2 regions of the Sinobacterium caligoides genome follow, and region 1 is predicted to be linked to the other one. Evidence: predicted binding sites of a transcription regulator. Region 1 holds the regulator's gene; the other holds the start of a gene.
What was found. The regulator LexA, encoded in region 1, represses DNA repair genes until DNA is damaged. The targets are predictions, from matches to a motif close to ACTGTNTNTANANACAGT.

Region 1 (7,829 bases):
GGAAAGTGGGTTGAGGAGCAAAAGAAGAAGCGTGTTACGAAAAAGAAGGCTGATAAGTAATGCTTACTCGTTAAGCAAGTGCGCGTCCTAATGAAAAAGCCTGCTTTACTGCAGGCTTTTTTTCGAGTTTTTATCGTGTGAATGATGGCCGAATGAGTGTGAGGTGAGTGATGTTGAGAGATGTACAGCGCAGAGGCGCGCAGTTGCTGGGGTATGCTGATCAACAGTTATCAATGTTGGCACAGGCGGATGAGCAGCAGCATTTTGGTTTTTTAGAGGCTGCGACCCATCACTTGTATCAGGCGTGTCGATGCTACTTAGCTGAAGTGGCGATTGCTTACGGTGTCTCTTATGGCGAGTTGTCTGGAGATGGTGCTGTCGAGGAGCTGCTTGCCGTATTTTCAGCAAAGGGCTTGAATAGTGGCGAATTAAACGAGCTACATAGTGCAGATTGGTGGCAGTTGTTGAGGCGCTTACAGTCGAACTCACTGAGGTTGGAGGAGAGGGTTCGCGTTCGACAAAACCCAGCGGTCATTGCGGTGCAGGTGAGTGATGATGCGGGGCTGACGCGATCGAATATCGTTTCAATAAGAAATGAAATGATGTTGTTAATACAGCGACAAAGGAGTGATGCACAGGAATCTTAACCTTGTTTTAGCTCATGTATGCCTTAAAACAGGGGGAGAGCGTGAAATAAATGGTAACTATTGCAGTTGCGCCCTTGTTTCGTGGAATAAGGCGGTGTTATAACTAACAGACCGATTAATTAGAAGAAAAGGTGAGCATGGTGTCATCCTTATTGGAAATTGTTGAGCTTGCCAATGGTGAGATCGTCCTTAGAAGTGCCGATGGCGACAATCGCCCATTAATTAATATTCGTTTTGGCAGTGCCTCGGACCTGGTTTCTTCGGCAGATCGCCTCGAGGTGGCAAAAGCCATGATTCAGGCGGGTATGGCAACTTTTGCTGAAATCGTTGAGAATCAAGAGGAGCAGGCAGATATGCTCACGGCAGATGAGTGCTTTGAAAGCACCGAGACTGAGATGATCTGCGATATGGTTTTACATTAATCAATTACTAAAAGGCATTCATTATCCCTCTTTTTCGGGCTACTGGCCGTCTTAAAGTACGAGTAGGCAGTGGCTATTACCATTATTGGCGGCATAGCAGAGCTGTCTACGGTCTAGCGCACTGTCGTCCTCAATGTTGGCGATCACGGTATTACTTCGGCCATTATTGAGGCAGCGTAGTAAGAGTGCATTGGTTTCTGCTTGTGACTTAGTATTAATAATCAGTATGGGGCGCTGATCGAGGCCAAACTCTTTTAGTTTGCTTCTGTTAAGTGGTGGTGGGTTTATCCAGGTGACCCAGCGACTATCATCGCTACTGCTTAGGTGACTGATGATAGGGAGTAGTAACAGCTCTTGGCAGTGCTTACCTTTGATCGCCAGTTCGGTAATACACTCTGTATAGCCGGCTTGTGTCTCTTGGTTTTCTAGGGCTGCAAATAGGGGCATGTTATCGTCCTTTGCTGGTGGCTTGGTGCAGTCGCAGTGATCCAGTAGCGTGCACCAATCGAATATTAATGACGGCGAATGACGCCTACGCTGATACCTTCAATGGTTACTTCTTGATCTGCTAAATCGACAATGATGGGTTCGAACTCCTCATTCTCAGGAAGAAGCATAAGTTGACGTTTATTTTTTCCGTACTTTAAACGCTTTACTGTGACCTCGTCATCGATGCGAGCGACAACAACTTGCCCCTCTCTGACGTCGCTGGTGCTATGTACTGCCAGTAAGTCACCATCCATAATGCCGATGTTTTTCATGCTTTCGCCTCTGACACGCAATAGGTAGTCAGCAGTGGGGGAGAAAAACTGTTCGGGCATTTTTACATGATCATCAATATTTTGTTCTGCCAAGATTGGGTTGCCTGCAGCGACCTGACCGATAATGGGTAACCCAAGGTCTTCCTCCTGTGCGGTGATGCGAATTCCTCTAGAGGTGCCAGGAATGATCTCTATAGCCCCTTTTTTGGCGAGAGCACGAAGGTGTTCTTCTGCTGCGTTAGCGGATTTAAAGCCAAGCTCTTTGGCGATATCGGCACGTGTCGGTGGCAAGCCGCTATCTCGGATATGTCGCTTGATGAGTGAGAGGACTTCTGCCTGTCTTGCTGTTAGTTTAATCATGGCGCCTATCTGTTTGTTTATACAGTTGCTGTAACTATATACAGTATATTCTTGAGGCGCAACAAGACTGACTAATTTGTTCGTTATTTATTCATAGGTCATTGAATAGATTTTCATAAGTGATCGATTGAAGAGGGTCCTCACCTAGGTTCATCGTAGTCGTTGAGTCCTCGGCATACCCTTGCTCCTTTTCAACTTCGTAAGGGGCGGTCCAGTCTTCTGGCGCGGCGATTTGCTGTAGGTTGTCTTGTAGCCAGCTATCTATATCGTACTCACCGATTTCGCCGTCTATGTATTGGATTTCGATGCTAGAGCTGATGTCGTCTAAGGCAACGACCTCAAAGATAGCGCCTTCTTCTGCCTTATACCATTGACCGATTTTTGCGATTTGCGTTGCCATTTCAATTCTCCCAACAAATGCAATGTTGCAAAGTTTGTGTTGTGGAGGCTATGTTATGAGCTTGTTATTTTAAGCCGTCAAGTGATGTCGTGTAGAATTACGCGATACAGCACTGAAGTTGGAGGCTAATAAAGCTATTATTGTTTTCGTATAGTCTTATTAAATCAAGGGGTAGAAGGTGGAGGGTAATATTTTTCAGCGTATAGAGATGTGGCTTCCTGAGTGGCTAAAGGGGCCAATATTATTATTGCTTGGTGCGTTTGTTTTCGCGTTTGTAGTGAGCTGGATGGCTCGTATACTAATTCGACGTTTGCAGGCACAGCTACTTAAAAACAATCGGCAGTGGGATGACTTGTTGTTGTCGGCGATGCGGGGGCCTACTTCAGCGTTTATTTGGTTGTTTGTGGGAAGTTGGACGGCTCAGAGGTTATTGCCAGCAGTGAATGATGAAGAGCTGCAGCCTTTGATCATGTTTAAAGATATTGCCTTCATCTGCATATTGGCGTGGCTGTTAGTGCGCTTTGTACGGCTGGCGGAAACGCTGTTTGAGTCTCGTGGTGGGCTAATCAACCTCGATGCAGCGGCGATTCACACCATTGGTAAGTTGTTGAGAATAATAATTGTGCTGATTGTAGTGCTGATTTGTATCCAGCGACTTGGCTATAGTATCTCGGGAATCTTGGCTGTGGGTAGTATCGGCGGTATCGCGATTAGTTTTGCGGCTAAGGATTTGCTGGCTAACTTCTTCGGGGGGTTGATGGTGTATTTGGATCGCCCCTTTGCTATTGGTGATTGGGTTCGTTCGCCGGATACTGAAATGGAGGGGACGGTAGAGCATATTGGTTGGCGTACGACACGAATTCGCACTTTTGATCAGCGCCCGCTCTATGTGCCTAACTCGGTCTTTGCCAATGTTGCTGTTGAAAACCCCTCGCGTATGCTGAATCGGCGTATCTATGAGACGGTGGGGGTTCGCTATAATGATATTAAGGCGCTTGAGTTTATTGTACGTGATGTCAGGCAGATGCTAGAGAATCATCCGGATATTGACATGCGTAAGACGCTGATTGTTAACTTCAATAGCTTCGGTGCCTCGTCACTCGACTTCTTCGTTTATACCTTTACCAAGACCACGAACTGGGTTTTGTTTCACGAGATTAAGCAGGATGTATTGCTTAAGATTGCGGCCATTATCGAGCAACACGGTGCTGATATTGCCTACCCAACTACAACGTTGAAGCTTGAGGATATAGTGACGGCGGCCTCCGAAGAGGCCGAGAGCTAGCTGTTTTCTGCGGCATTGTTTTCTGATGGGGTGTGTCTGGTAATCTTGATCAGCATGCCCATCATCGGATGGTCAATATAGTGCAGCTCATTACTGCGCATTTTGATGTTGTCGTCGAGGTGGATTGTGCTGCTGAGGGCGTCATCAATAGGTGCGGGCAGAAGAGGGTGGTTTACGATGAACTCATCGCCAGGCTGTTGAGGGTAAAGCGCGCTGAACTGCTGGGTATTATCTGCTAGGGAGGCGGTCGATGTCTCGTCGAACTCGCTAAGCCATACATCTGCGCTGACATCGAGAAAACGATTAAGTTGAATATTTAGTGCGCCTTCGATGCTGCTATCTTTACCGTGCTTCATGCCCTGTTGAAAGACCACAGCCGGAGATGTTTCGCCATCGATAAAGGGCATTATCCACGCCTCATGAAAGACCACGTCGTATTGCCCTTTTCGCTTTAGAGCTAAGCCCTCGGCGGCGAGTGAGTGTTTGGCTTTGCTGAGGTATGGATAGCTTTTTGTTGTCGAGTCTTTTTGGTTGAGCGCGGCTGCTGTGTTGATTGCCACGCTGTGTGCAGGGCTCGTGGTTGAGTCGGCGGGCGATTGGCTGCTTACTATTTTATGGGGGGGCGTGGGCGCGTTGAGTAGGATGCTGTTGGCCGGTGGGTTGAAGTCAATGTGTTGTGGCCACTGCTCTTGTGCCTCTTCAGGCACTGTCGCGTTATTCTTAAACAGGATGACCTCTACTTGGTACCAGCGTGTATTGTTGTTTTTGACCGCGATGCTGGATTCGTCGGCTTCTTGGCCGTAACTCAGGTTGCAGGCAATAAGCGTGAGTGCCGCAAAGATGCGGGTGACGATGTTGGTGGGGGAAAAGCTTGTGGGTAATACTCGACAGCAAAACATAGTACACCTATATAATTTCTCTTATTAGGTGTACTACTTTATCAGGCTGGTAGGCTTATAGCATTAGCCTTTTGTTAGAAAGCTAACTGATTGATGAGTTTTTGAACGTTGTCGAAGCGTTGTTCAACATCTTCCATTTTTTGTTTGAAGCGAAGTGTGGTTGCGCCTTCGAGCTGATATCGACTGGGCTGGGTTTGCACAAGAGTGACGATTTTCATGGGCTCGATTGTGGTGTTTGCTGAGAAGATAAGGCGACCGCTACTGGGGCCAGCTTCTAGCTTTTGAATGCCCAGTGGTTCGATCAGTAGGCGTAGCTCTGTGAGTCTAAACAAGTTCTTTACTTGTTGTGGCAGCAGGCCAAATCGGTCAATCATTTCTACCTGTAGATCTTTTAATTGCTCAGAGGTTTTGGCGCCACTGATGCGCTTGTAAAGAATGAGGCGGCCGTGTACGTCAGGCAGGTAATCGTTGGGGATGAGTGCTGCCAACTTGAGGTCGACCTCGGCGCCTTGGTTGAGCGCCTTCTCGATATTGGGGGTCTTACCTTGCTTGATGGCGTCAATTGCCTCTTCAAGCATTTCCATATAGAGCGAAAAGCCAACGGTTTGAATTTGTCCGCTCTGTTCATCACCCAATAGCTCGCCAGCGCCACGAATTTCCATGTCGTGGGTGGCGAGGGTAAAGCCTGAGCCGAGGTCCTGGGCCTCCGCTATCGCTTCGAGGCGCTTAATGGCGTCTTTACTCAGGGCCTTAGGGTTTGGGGTGAGCAGGTAGGCGTAGGCTTGGTGGTGTGAGCGACCGACACGGCCACGTAACTGATGAAGCTGGGCGAGGCCAAATTTATCTGCGCGATCAATGATGATGGTGTTGGCAGAGGGGATATCGATACCGGTTTCAATGATGGTCGTGCAGACGAAGACGTTATAGCGTTTGTGATAGAAGTCGCTCATTACCTGTTCGAGCTCTCTCTCGCGCATTTGGCCGTGGCCTATGGCAACGCGGGCCTCTGGGATCAGCTCTTCAATATCGCGTGCAGCCTTTTCGATATTCTTGACTTCGTTGTGCAGATAGTAGACCTGCCCTCCACGAAGCAGTTCACGTAAAATCGCTTCCTTGATGGTGGGATCTTGCTTTTCCTGCACAAAGGTCTTTACCGAAAGGCGTTTGGCGGGCGGAGTGGCGATGATCGATAGGTCGCGCATCCCGGACATAGCCATGTTGAGGGTACGAGGGATAGGCGTGGCGGTCATTGTCAAGATATCGACCTGGGCACGTAGTGATTTAAGGGTCTCTTTCTGTTTGACACCGAAACGGTGTTCTTCGTCGATGATTAAAAGCCCTAGGTCTTTGTACTTTATTTCGTTTTGGATGAGTTTGTGGGTGCCGATGATAATGTCGATGCTGCCATCAGCCAGTTTGGCGATGACTTTCTTTTGTTCGCTAGCCGTTTTGAAGCGAGAAATGACTTCGATGTTAACGGGCCAGTCGGCAAAACGATCGCAGAAAGATTCATAGTGTTGTTGGGCGAGTAGCGTTGTTGGTACCAGAATGGCGACTTGTTTACCTGCTTCGGCGGCGATGAAGGCAGCGCGCATAGCGACTTCGGTCTTGCCGAAGCCGACATCACCACAGATCAGTCGATCCATCGGTGTGTTGGCGCGCAAGTCGCTACGGACGGCAATGATAGCCTGCTCTTGATCGGGTGTTTCCTCGAAAGGGAAACCGGCGGAAAAGAGGCGATAGTTTTCGTCGCTGGCGGCCAGTGATTGGCCGCGGCGAGCGGCTCTACGGGCGTAGATATCGAGTAACTCGGCAGCGACATCGTGTATCTGTTCGATAGCTTTGCGCTTGGCCTTTTGCCACTGCTCGTTGCCGAGTCTGTGTAGTGGTGCGTGCTCATCGTCGCTGCCGCTATAACGGCTAATGAGGTGTAGTGATGATACCGGTACATAGAGTTTGGTGTCATTGGCATAGCTAAGAGCTAAGAATTCTACCTCTTGCCCACCTACACCGATGCTCTCCAGTCCTAGGTAGCGACCAACACCGTGGTCGAGGTGGACGACCGGGGCGCCAACTTTGAGTTCGTTGAGGTTGCGAATGACGGCTTCGGTGTTGTCCTGTACCTTCTTGCGGCGACGGCTTTGCATTACCCGTTGGCCGAACAGCGAGGCCTCTGTGATGACACAGATATCAGCTTCTTCGAAAATCACACTCTGTTGTAGCGGGGCAATAATAATGCCGTGGCCCTGGCCGTCTAAGAAGCTCTGCCAGTCGTTATACGTCAGCGGTTGTAGCTGGTGTTTACCTAGCTGTTCCAGCATGGCCTCTCTGCGGCCGGCGCTCTCGCAACAAAAGAGAGCTCGGCCGCTAAAGCCGGCTAGCTGATCTTTAAGCGCGAGGTAGGGGTCGCTAGTCGGACTAATGCTGAGTTCAGGGAAGGGGCTGATAGGCAGGTTGAGCCTGCCGCTGCTCGTTTTAATGCGCTCGCTCGATAGGGTTATCTGAGGATGTTGCTTGAGTTCAGCGAACAGCTCCTCAATCGGGCAGAACATAACGTGCGGCGGAACGATAGGGTTTCTGGCGTCAATGGAACGTGCCTCGTAACGTTCGCAAACGTCGCCCCAAAATGTTTCGCCAGCTTGCAGGCTGTCTTGTTGTAGCAGCGTGAGGCTGTCTTTGGGTAAGTAGTTAAGTAGTGTCTGCGTCTGCTCAAAAAATAGTGGCAGGTAATACTCGATGCCGGCCGGTGCCATGCCTTGGCTGACATCTTTGAATGTCGCCGAGTCGCGGGAGTCCTTGAAGGTCTCGAACCATTGGTCTTTGAATAGGCGGATACCGGCTTTATCGAGGGGGAACTCTCGTGCCGGAAGGAGCTTGATCTCCTGTACCTTGCCGATGGTGCGCTGGCTTTCAATATCGAAGCTGCGCAAGGTCTCGATTTCGTCATCAAACAGGTCGATGCGGTAGGGTGTCTTGCTCCCCATGGGGAAAATGTCGATGACGGCGCCGCGCAGTGCGAATTCGCCGTGCTCGTAGACCGTATCGACGCAGCGGT
Region 2 (7,829 bases), on a different contig from region 1:
TTCCTTAATATCACGCATAGCACGGTCATACACCTCGCTATCGACATGACTGGAGACAATTGGCACCGTCCTTCCCACCTTAAAAATATAATGCAAGACAGGAATATCATAGATGCTTTTAAGCATGATAAAACGTATCGGCCGACGGATCGCCCCCCCCATCAACAACGCATCAACATAGCTGACATGATTCGCCGCGATAATCGCCGCGCCCTGCTTAGGGATATTATCTAACCCCCGGTGCGTCACGCGGTACATCGTATGGGTCAACATCCAAATCAAAAAGCGTACCGTAAACGCTGGCACCGTCGAATAGATGTAGAGACTAACGGCGATATTCACCACCGATAGGAACAGGAAGAACTCTGCAATACTATAATGCAGCTTACTTAAGACAAGAATGGCGAGCAGTGAGCTCACTACCATAAACAGCGAGTTTAAAATATTGTTCGCAGCAATGATTCGCGCTCTCTGTTTCGGCGCGGAGTTTGCCTGGATAAACGCGTAAAGCGGCACGGTATAAAAGCCGCCAAATATGCCCAGCATGGCAATATCGACCAGTATCCTAATGGCATGGTGGCTGGAGAGAAACCCCCCCGCACCAATAAACTCACCGGCCACTGCCAATGGCTGAAAATTATTAATGGCAAAATAAAGGTCGATACCGAACAAACTAAGACCGATCGAACCCAAAGGTACGATACCAATTTCAATCATGCCTTTCGACAACCGTTCACACAGCAGCGACCCAACGCCAACACCAATGGTAAAGGCACACAGCAATAGCGTTACCACATTATTATTACCACCAAGACTGTCCTTGGTTAGCGCTGGCAACTGAGTAAGATAAGCCGCCCCCAACAGCCAAAACCAGGAAATAGCCAATAATGATAAAAATACCGGATGATTCTCGGCCGCCGTCTTTAATAGCTTCGTGGTCTCCGTGAAGGGGTTTAGCTTAACCTTAAGGTCTCTCGATATAGAGGGAGCGCTCGGCATATAAAAGCTCGCCAACAAACCGGCTGCTGCAACAGCGATAAGCACAATAGACAACCACAGCATGGCCTGCGAGTGCCCTGCCAACATACTGCCGCAGATAGTACCCAGCAGAATCGCGACAAAGGTGCCCATTTCTATCTGTGCATTACCCGCTACCAACTCATCCTCGGTGAGCATCTGCGGTAATATTGAGTATTTAATAGGGCCAAAAAAAGCCGACTGAGTCCCCATCAAAAAGAGAATAAATAGCATCAACCAGACTTGGCCGCTATACAAAGCAAAACAGGCTAAAGCCATGATCATTAATTCCGCGGCCTTAACACCCCGGGTTAACGTTGCCTTGTCGTACTTATCCGCAAGCTGACCAGCAAGCGCCGAAAATAAGAAAAAAGGCAGAATAAATAACCCGGCAGCCAAGTTAACTAATAGGCTGCCCTGCTCGGCGTTGCTCGCAGTACCGAACAGTAAAAGTACAATGAGGGCATTTTTAAAGACGTTATCATTAAAGGCGCCAAGAAACTGGGTAACGAATAATGGCAGGAACCGTCTCTCACTTAATAACTTAAACTGATCACTCACTAAACTCTCGCCTTTGTAGGAGATGGCCGGGCCATCGACAGCTCATCGTGCAACGACTGCCTGCACTTTGCAAGTAAGCGCCCAACAACCTTTAATACACTAGACATCAGCGGGGTGTTTTAACAGCATGGTGATCGATTTTTCGGCCTAATACCACTAACCCGCCACGGCACTCGTCCTATGGCGCCGCTCAATATCGATCAAGCAGTTTAACTGACTTATCAACAGTCGGTTGATGGCGGGTGCCTGTACCGGGTTCAAAGAGTATTCTGCGACGGCAGCTAACACTAGGCGAATAAAGCCAAAGCGCTCGACATCTTCATCCTGCAGCGATTGCTCGGAGACACGGTTTAAGACAGCAATCGCCTCACTGTATTCCTCATGCAACTGTGACAATAAGGTACCGCTGTACAGCTCACTGAGCTTCTCCAGGGTGTTATGGACATACAACAGCGAGTAGTTTAACTCTTGCTGAAGGCTCTCGCTCATCAACCTATCTTTTCTACGGCCCGCAGTGTCGTGCATACGTACCTCTCATCTAGTTAGCCTACTCTGTGACAGGAGTCAGATTAGGCAACCACCTTTAAAAAAAATAGTAATATCTTACCGCCTTTAAGCTCTTTCTTACGACGAGCTTCAAACCAGCCAAACAATTATTATCCCCACACGCCTTATAATGCAAGTTTATAAAGAACACGACGATAAGTTAACATGGCCGACCTCGCCTAACTAGGCTGTATCGATAAAAGCCTATCTCGATTACACTGGCCTTTTAGCCTACACCAGCAAGCACTATGATTGAGAAACAACACCTCGTAAAGATTGCCAATAAGACGATGCCTTTCGGAAAGTACCAGGGGCGCACACTGCTCGACCTTCCAGAACCCTACCTGCTGTGGTTCAGTCGCCAGGGTTTTCCACAGGGTGAACTCGGCACACTGCTTGCGTTAACCCTAGAGATCAAAACCGAGGGGGTCGAAGGCGTGCTCGAACCACTGCGCCAAAAAAGATAACAACTATCACTTCGCACGGTAATATCTAGCGACGACCAGCACGTGCTTTTGCAGCAGTGCTGCCCCTGCCACCGCCTGTTGAGCGACGACGCTTTTTCCCCCCTCCTCCCTTCTCTACCGGCAAGCCTTTTAATGCCTCCGGCAGCACCGCTTGAGCCTCGGCAATTAATGGATAGAGTGACTGCTGCAGTGGCTGCATGAAACAGCCATACCGTATCTGCCGCTCACTAATCGCATTTAATGACGCCTCCCACTGTGCCGTCATATCCGCCGTCGTGGCGCTTTCAGGCAAACTCGCGACCAACCCCCTACCTGCCGCTGTAGCGGTGATCGTCTTGGCCGCACGGCGCAGAAATTTACGCCTAAACAACAGTTCGATAATACCGGCTCGCGTCGCCTCGGTACCCAGACCATCGGTGTCCTTCAATATTTTCCTCACCTCTGCGCTGCTGACATGGCGTGCAATGCCGGTCATCGCCGCCAACAGCGTGGCATCGTCATATGGCTTAGGCGGCTCCGTCTGCTTTTCCAGCAGCTTTGCAGTGCGGCAGAGGCAGGATTGGCCGACGACCAGCGGCGGCAAGAAACTATCCTGCTGCTGGCGGCGGTCAGGAAGGACACGCTTAAAGCCCACATCGACGAGCTGCTTGGCCTTTGCCACAAACATACCGCCGGCAATCTCGACCCGGACCGCCGTCTCATTATATTGATAGGGCGGGTAGAACTGCGCCAAGTAGAAGCGACTAATCAGTAAGTAGAGTTGCTGTAACGGCTCCGACAGCGACGCCACGGCCATACGTTTCTCCGTCGGAATGATCGCGTGATGGGCGTCCACCTTGCTATCGTTCCAGGCACGGCTGCGTCGACTGTAGTCGACCGCAGTCAACTCCTGCGCTAACTCGCTTATATTCTCCGCCAGCGACGCACACACTCGCGGCGCCATAGCGTGTTGAGCAACAGGCAGATGACGGCTATCCGAGCGTGGATAAGTAATTAACTGGTAGCGCTCATAGAGCTGCTGGCAGTGCTCCAACACTTGCTGCGCCGTCATCGCAAAGCGTTTACTCGCCTCAATCTGTAGTGCCGATAAGTTAAACGGTAACGGCGCATTGTACTTCTTAAGACGCTTATCAACGGCCTTTACCACCCCTTGCTGACCCTCGATACGCGAGCACACATTCTCCGCTAGCGGCTTACTAATTACCCGCCCCTGCTCATCCTGATAGGGACGGCAGGCCTCGCTCGGCTGCCAGCTGGCACTAAACCTCTTCCCCGCATCCTCGTCAGCTACTCCTATAGGCTCCAGCAACGCTTCCACCTGATAGAAGGGGTGGCTGACGAAATGTTCGATCTCTGCATCACGCTTGACCACCAAGCCGAGTACCGGCGTCTGCACTCGACCTACTGACAACACGCCATCATAGCCCACCTTGCGCCCCTGCAAGGTATAGGCCCTGGTCATGTTGATACCATAGAGCCAATCCGCCCTCGAGCGAGCCAGCGCTGAGGTCGATAACGGGATAAACTCTCGGTTGCTGCGTAACTGAGTCAATGCCTGGCGCACCGCAGGCGGGTTTAGATCACTGATCAACAGCCGCTGCACCGACGCTGCTCGCTCACCTTTAACGCCGAGATAGGCCAGTACCTGGTCGACCAATAACTGCCCCTCCCGATCCGGGTCGCCGGCGTGTACGACACTATCCGCCTCGCGCAGTAATGATTTAATCACCGCCAGCTGCTTTTTCGTCTTTGCCTTCGGCATTAACTGCCAATTTTCCGGCACGATGGGCAGGTGCTCTAGCGACCACTTTTTGAAGGCTGGGTCATAGTGTTGCGGCTCCGCCTGCTCCAACAAATGGCCCACACACCAGGTCACACAATCACCGTCAGCACTATAAATGCAGCCGTCTTGCTTGCGATGCGGCTTGGCGAGCACCGCGGCGATGGCCCGACCAAGGCTGGGTTTTTCTGCAATAAACAATCTCATTTATTCACTGTATATAAATACAGTCAAGTACTCAAGCCTACTCCCTGAGATTATTGCAGCGCGCAGATGACAGCATTCGTCACAACAGCCTATTTAACGTAAAAGGCCGAGCACTAGCTTACCCAGTACTCGGCCTTCTTTATCTTCGTACAACTGCCATCGTACGCTCAATAATTAACGACTAACTCACCGACTGAAAGCGTAACGCGCGTCGCTCCAACAACCTAAAGCCCAGCGTCAACAGCGCGGTGATGACCAGGTAATAGGCGCCGGCAACAGTAAATACCGTTAACGTATCATAGGTCTGCGCATTAATACGCTGCGCATAGCCCATCAAGTCCATAATGGTAATCGTGCTGGCCAGCGAGGTCCCTTTTAGCACCATAATCACCTCGTTCGAGTAAGCGGGCAGGACCTGCCTCAACGCACGCGAGACGACTACTGACAGCGTCTGCCGAGTATTCATTCCCAGCGCCTTACAGGCCAACCAATCCGACGATGGTACGGCCTCTAGCGCGCCCTTGAACAACAGCGCAGAGTAGGCCGCTGTATTCATCGCCAACGCCAATACCGCGCAGAAGAATGGTTGACTGAGATACTCCCAGAGCCAGCTCTCTCGCAGCCAGTCGAACTGCCCTGGCCCCGAATAGATCAGAAAGAACTGCACCAGCAACGGCGTGCCGGTAAAGAACAAAATAAAGCCTCGCACCAACCACTCGAGTAGGAACACTTTTAACTCGAGAATCAGTGTAAAGACCGCAGCCATCGCCGCCCCGGTTAGCAGACTCAACAGCGCCAACTTCAGCGTCGTTAACACGCCAACCGTTAAAGTGTCCAAGTACAGACCGTCAATCACCGCTTGCAACCACTCCATAACTTACGCCTCTGCCTGTCGATCATAGTGTGCGGCACGATGACGCAAGTACTTCATTAGCTGCTGACTGAGCAACGTAATCAGCAAATAGATCATCGCCGACAACGCGTAGTAGGTAAATGGCTCATAACTCGTGGCTGAGGTCAGGCTCGCCTGCTTCATCAGCTCCGTCACCCCGATGAGAGAGACCAGCGCGGTATCCTTTAGCAACACCATCCACTGATTGCCTAGCCCCGGTAGAGCAAAGCGCCAAGCCTGCGGCAAGACGATGCGAAAGAAACTGTACAGCGGCGACATGCCTAGGGCACGACACGCCGCCATCTGCGAGCTTGGCACGGCATTGATCGCCGCCCGCAACGTCTGCGATGCATAACCGGCGAAGAGCAGCGCCAGCGCGGTGACGCCGGACCAAAACGGGCTGACCTCAACGTAGTCGTCGGTCAGCAGAAACAACGCCTGGGTGCTGCCATAATAAACAAACATCACCACTAAGATCTCAGGAACCCCACGCACCACCGTTACGGCAATGCTGACCGGCACACTTAACCAACGATGCTTACTCATTTCGCCCGCACAAAACAACAGCGCGAAAACGAAGCCGAACAGTAACGCCGTTAACGCCAAACCGAGCGTCATCATCGCTGCAGTCGCGAAAGCATTCATGATGGGGAGTTCAAACATTAATAGAGCCTTAGTTCGCTAGGTGCTTATCGTAGATTTTCTGATAAGTGCCATCGGCCTTTATCTTCGCCAAGGCTTTGTTAATCACCTCAAGTAACTCGGCATTGCCCTTGCGTACAGCAATGGCGAGGCCCGAACCGAAGTACTTGCTATCGGTCACAGGCTCACCAACGACCTCAAAGCTGCCTTTACCGCGCTTTTCCAGCCACTCATGGGCAACCACCGCGTCTGAGAACACCGCATCGACACGCTTATTGCCTAAGTCCAGATAAGCCTGGGGATAGCCTTTATAAGGCACAATAGTAATCTTCTCGGCCTTCATACGATCGTCTAAGTAGTTCAGATGGGTCGTGCCATTCTGCACTGCTACACGCTTTCCGTGCAGGTCGTGGATGCTTTTTAAATCACCGCTGCGAGCAACATAGACGGCCGAGTTTGCCACATACACATTACTAAAATCGACGGCCTTGCTACGCTCTTCGGTGACATCCATGGCGGCAATGACAGCGTCGAACTTATGGTAGCGCAGACCGGGGATTAAGCTGTCAAAATCATTACTCTTGAACTCACACTTAACTTCAGCCGCCGCACACACGGCACGCGCTAGATCCATATCAAAGCCCTGGTAGTTACCCGCCTCATCGAGATACTCGAACGGTGGGTAAGTCGGCTCGGTGGCAAACGTAATCTTGTCGAGGGCAAACAGTGGTACGCTGGCCAACATCGCTGCAGCAAAACAAAGTAATTTCTTCATCGTATTCCTCTTTAGTGTTTTAGATAGTTTTCAAATTCTGGGGTTTTAGGTTCTTGCATACAAGCTGCAGGCCCCTCTTCAACAATCCGCCCTGCCTCCATATAGACGACACGCGACGCCACTCTTTTAGCAAAGCCCACCTCGTGGGTCACCACAATCATGGTAATCCCCATATCGGCAAGCTGTTTAATAATCTGCGCCACCTCATTGGTAATCTCAGGATCGAGCGCCGCGGTCGGCTCATCAAACAACAACACTTCAGGCTCCATCATCAGTGCCCGCGCGATCGCCACACGCTGCTGCTGGCCACCCGACAGTTGGCTGGGAAAGACCGCCGCCTTCTCTCCGATCTTCAGCTGAGCCAATAGCTGTTCAGCCTTAGCCGTCGCTTCGACCTTGCTCAACCCCAATATTTTACAGGGTGCCTCAATCAGGTTTTGCATGATCGTCATATGTGGCCACAGATGATACTGCTGGAACACCATGCCAACCTTCTGTCGCAATCGTCTTGCCTGCTGGATAAAAGCCTTATTCTTCGGCGCAGGAAAACTAAAGGTGTCACCGGCGACCACTAAGGTACCGTTATCCGGCGTGTCCAATAGATTCAAAATACGCAGCAGTGAGCTCTTACCTGCACCGCTTGGCCCCAGCAACACCGTCGTCTCACCGGGTGCGAAACTCAGCGAGACATTCTTGAGCACATGGGAGGCGCCCCAACTCTTATCAATAGCTTGCAGGGTAATAGTCATAGCGAGGAATTCAGGACCGTTTTGATGGCAAAATATCTGGCAAGGATACGATAATTAATCGCAAAACGACACCACCAAGCGGCCTCGGGCTTTAATTGTTGATCCAAGACAGGGGTTTTAGTGGCGCGGAGTTAGCGAGATCGTACGTATCAAGCTCGAGAGTATGGCTCTAGAATCACAAGCGACGATTAAT

Region 2: the regulator LexA is predicted to act here: its motif matches at 4,585-4,602, upstream of EDC56_RS16910 (DNA topoisomerase III).

Annotation. Positions count from the first base shown of each region.
Region 1 is NZ_RKHR01000005.1:489,270-497,098, reverse strand. It holds gene topA (type I DNA topoisomerase) at 1-60, shown strand, start outside; gene EDC56_RS14510 (hypothetical protein) at 171-647, shown strand; gene EDC56_RS14505 (hypothetical protein) at 785-1,069, shown strand; gene EDC56_RS14500 (SulA-like leucine-rich domain-containing protein) at 1,121-1,516, opposite strand; gene lexA (transcriptional repressor LexA) at 1,582-2,190, opposite strand; gene EDC56_RS14490 (DUF6763 family protein) at 2,282-2,590, opposite strand; gene EDC56_RS14485 (mechanosensitive ion channel family protein) at 2,877-3,875, shown strand; gene EDC56_RS14480 (CsiV family protein) at 3,872-4,774, opposite strand; gene mfd (transcription-repair coupling factor) at 4,849-7,829, opposite strand, start outside.
Region 2 is NZ_RKHR01000007.1:106,403-114,231, forward strand. It holds gene EDC56_RS16895 (MFS transporter) at 1-1,578, opposite strand, end outside; gene EDC56_RS16900 (hypothetical protein) at 1,735-2,067, opposite strand; gene EDC56_RS16905 (DUF3820 family protein) at 2,373-2,591, shown strand; gene EDC56_RS16910 (DNA topoisomerase III) at 2,617-4,578, opposite strand; gene artM (arginine ABC transporter permease ArtM) at 4,760-5,452, opposite strand; gene artQ (arginine ABC transporter permease ArtQ) at 5,456-6,133, opposite strand; gene EDC56_RS16925 (transporter substrate-binding domain-containing protein) at 6,144-6,887, opposite strand; gene EDC56_RS16930 (ATP-binding cassette domain-containing protein) at 6,899-7,636, opposite strand.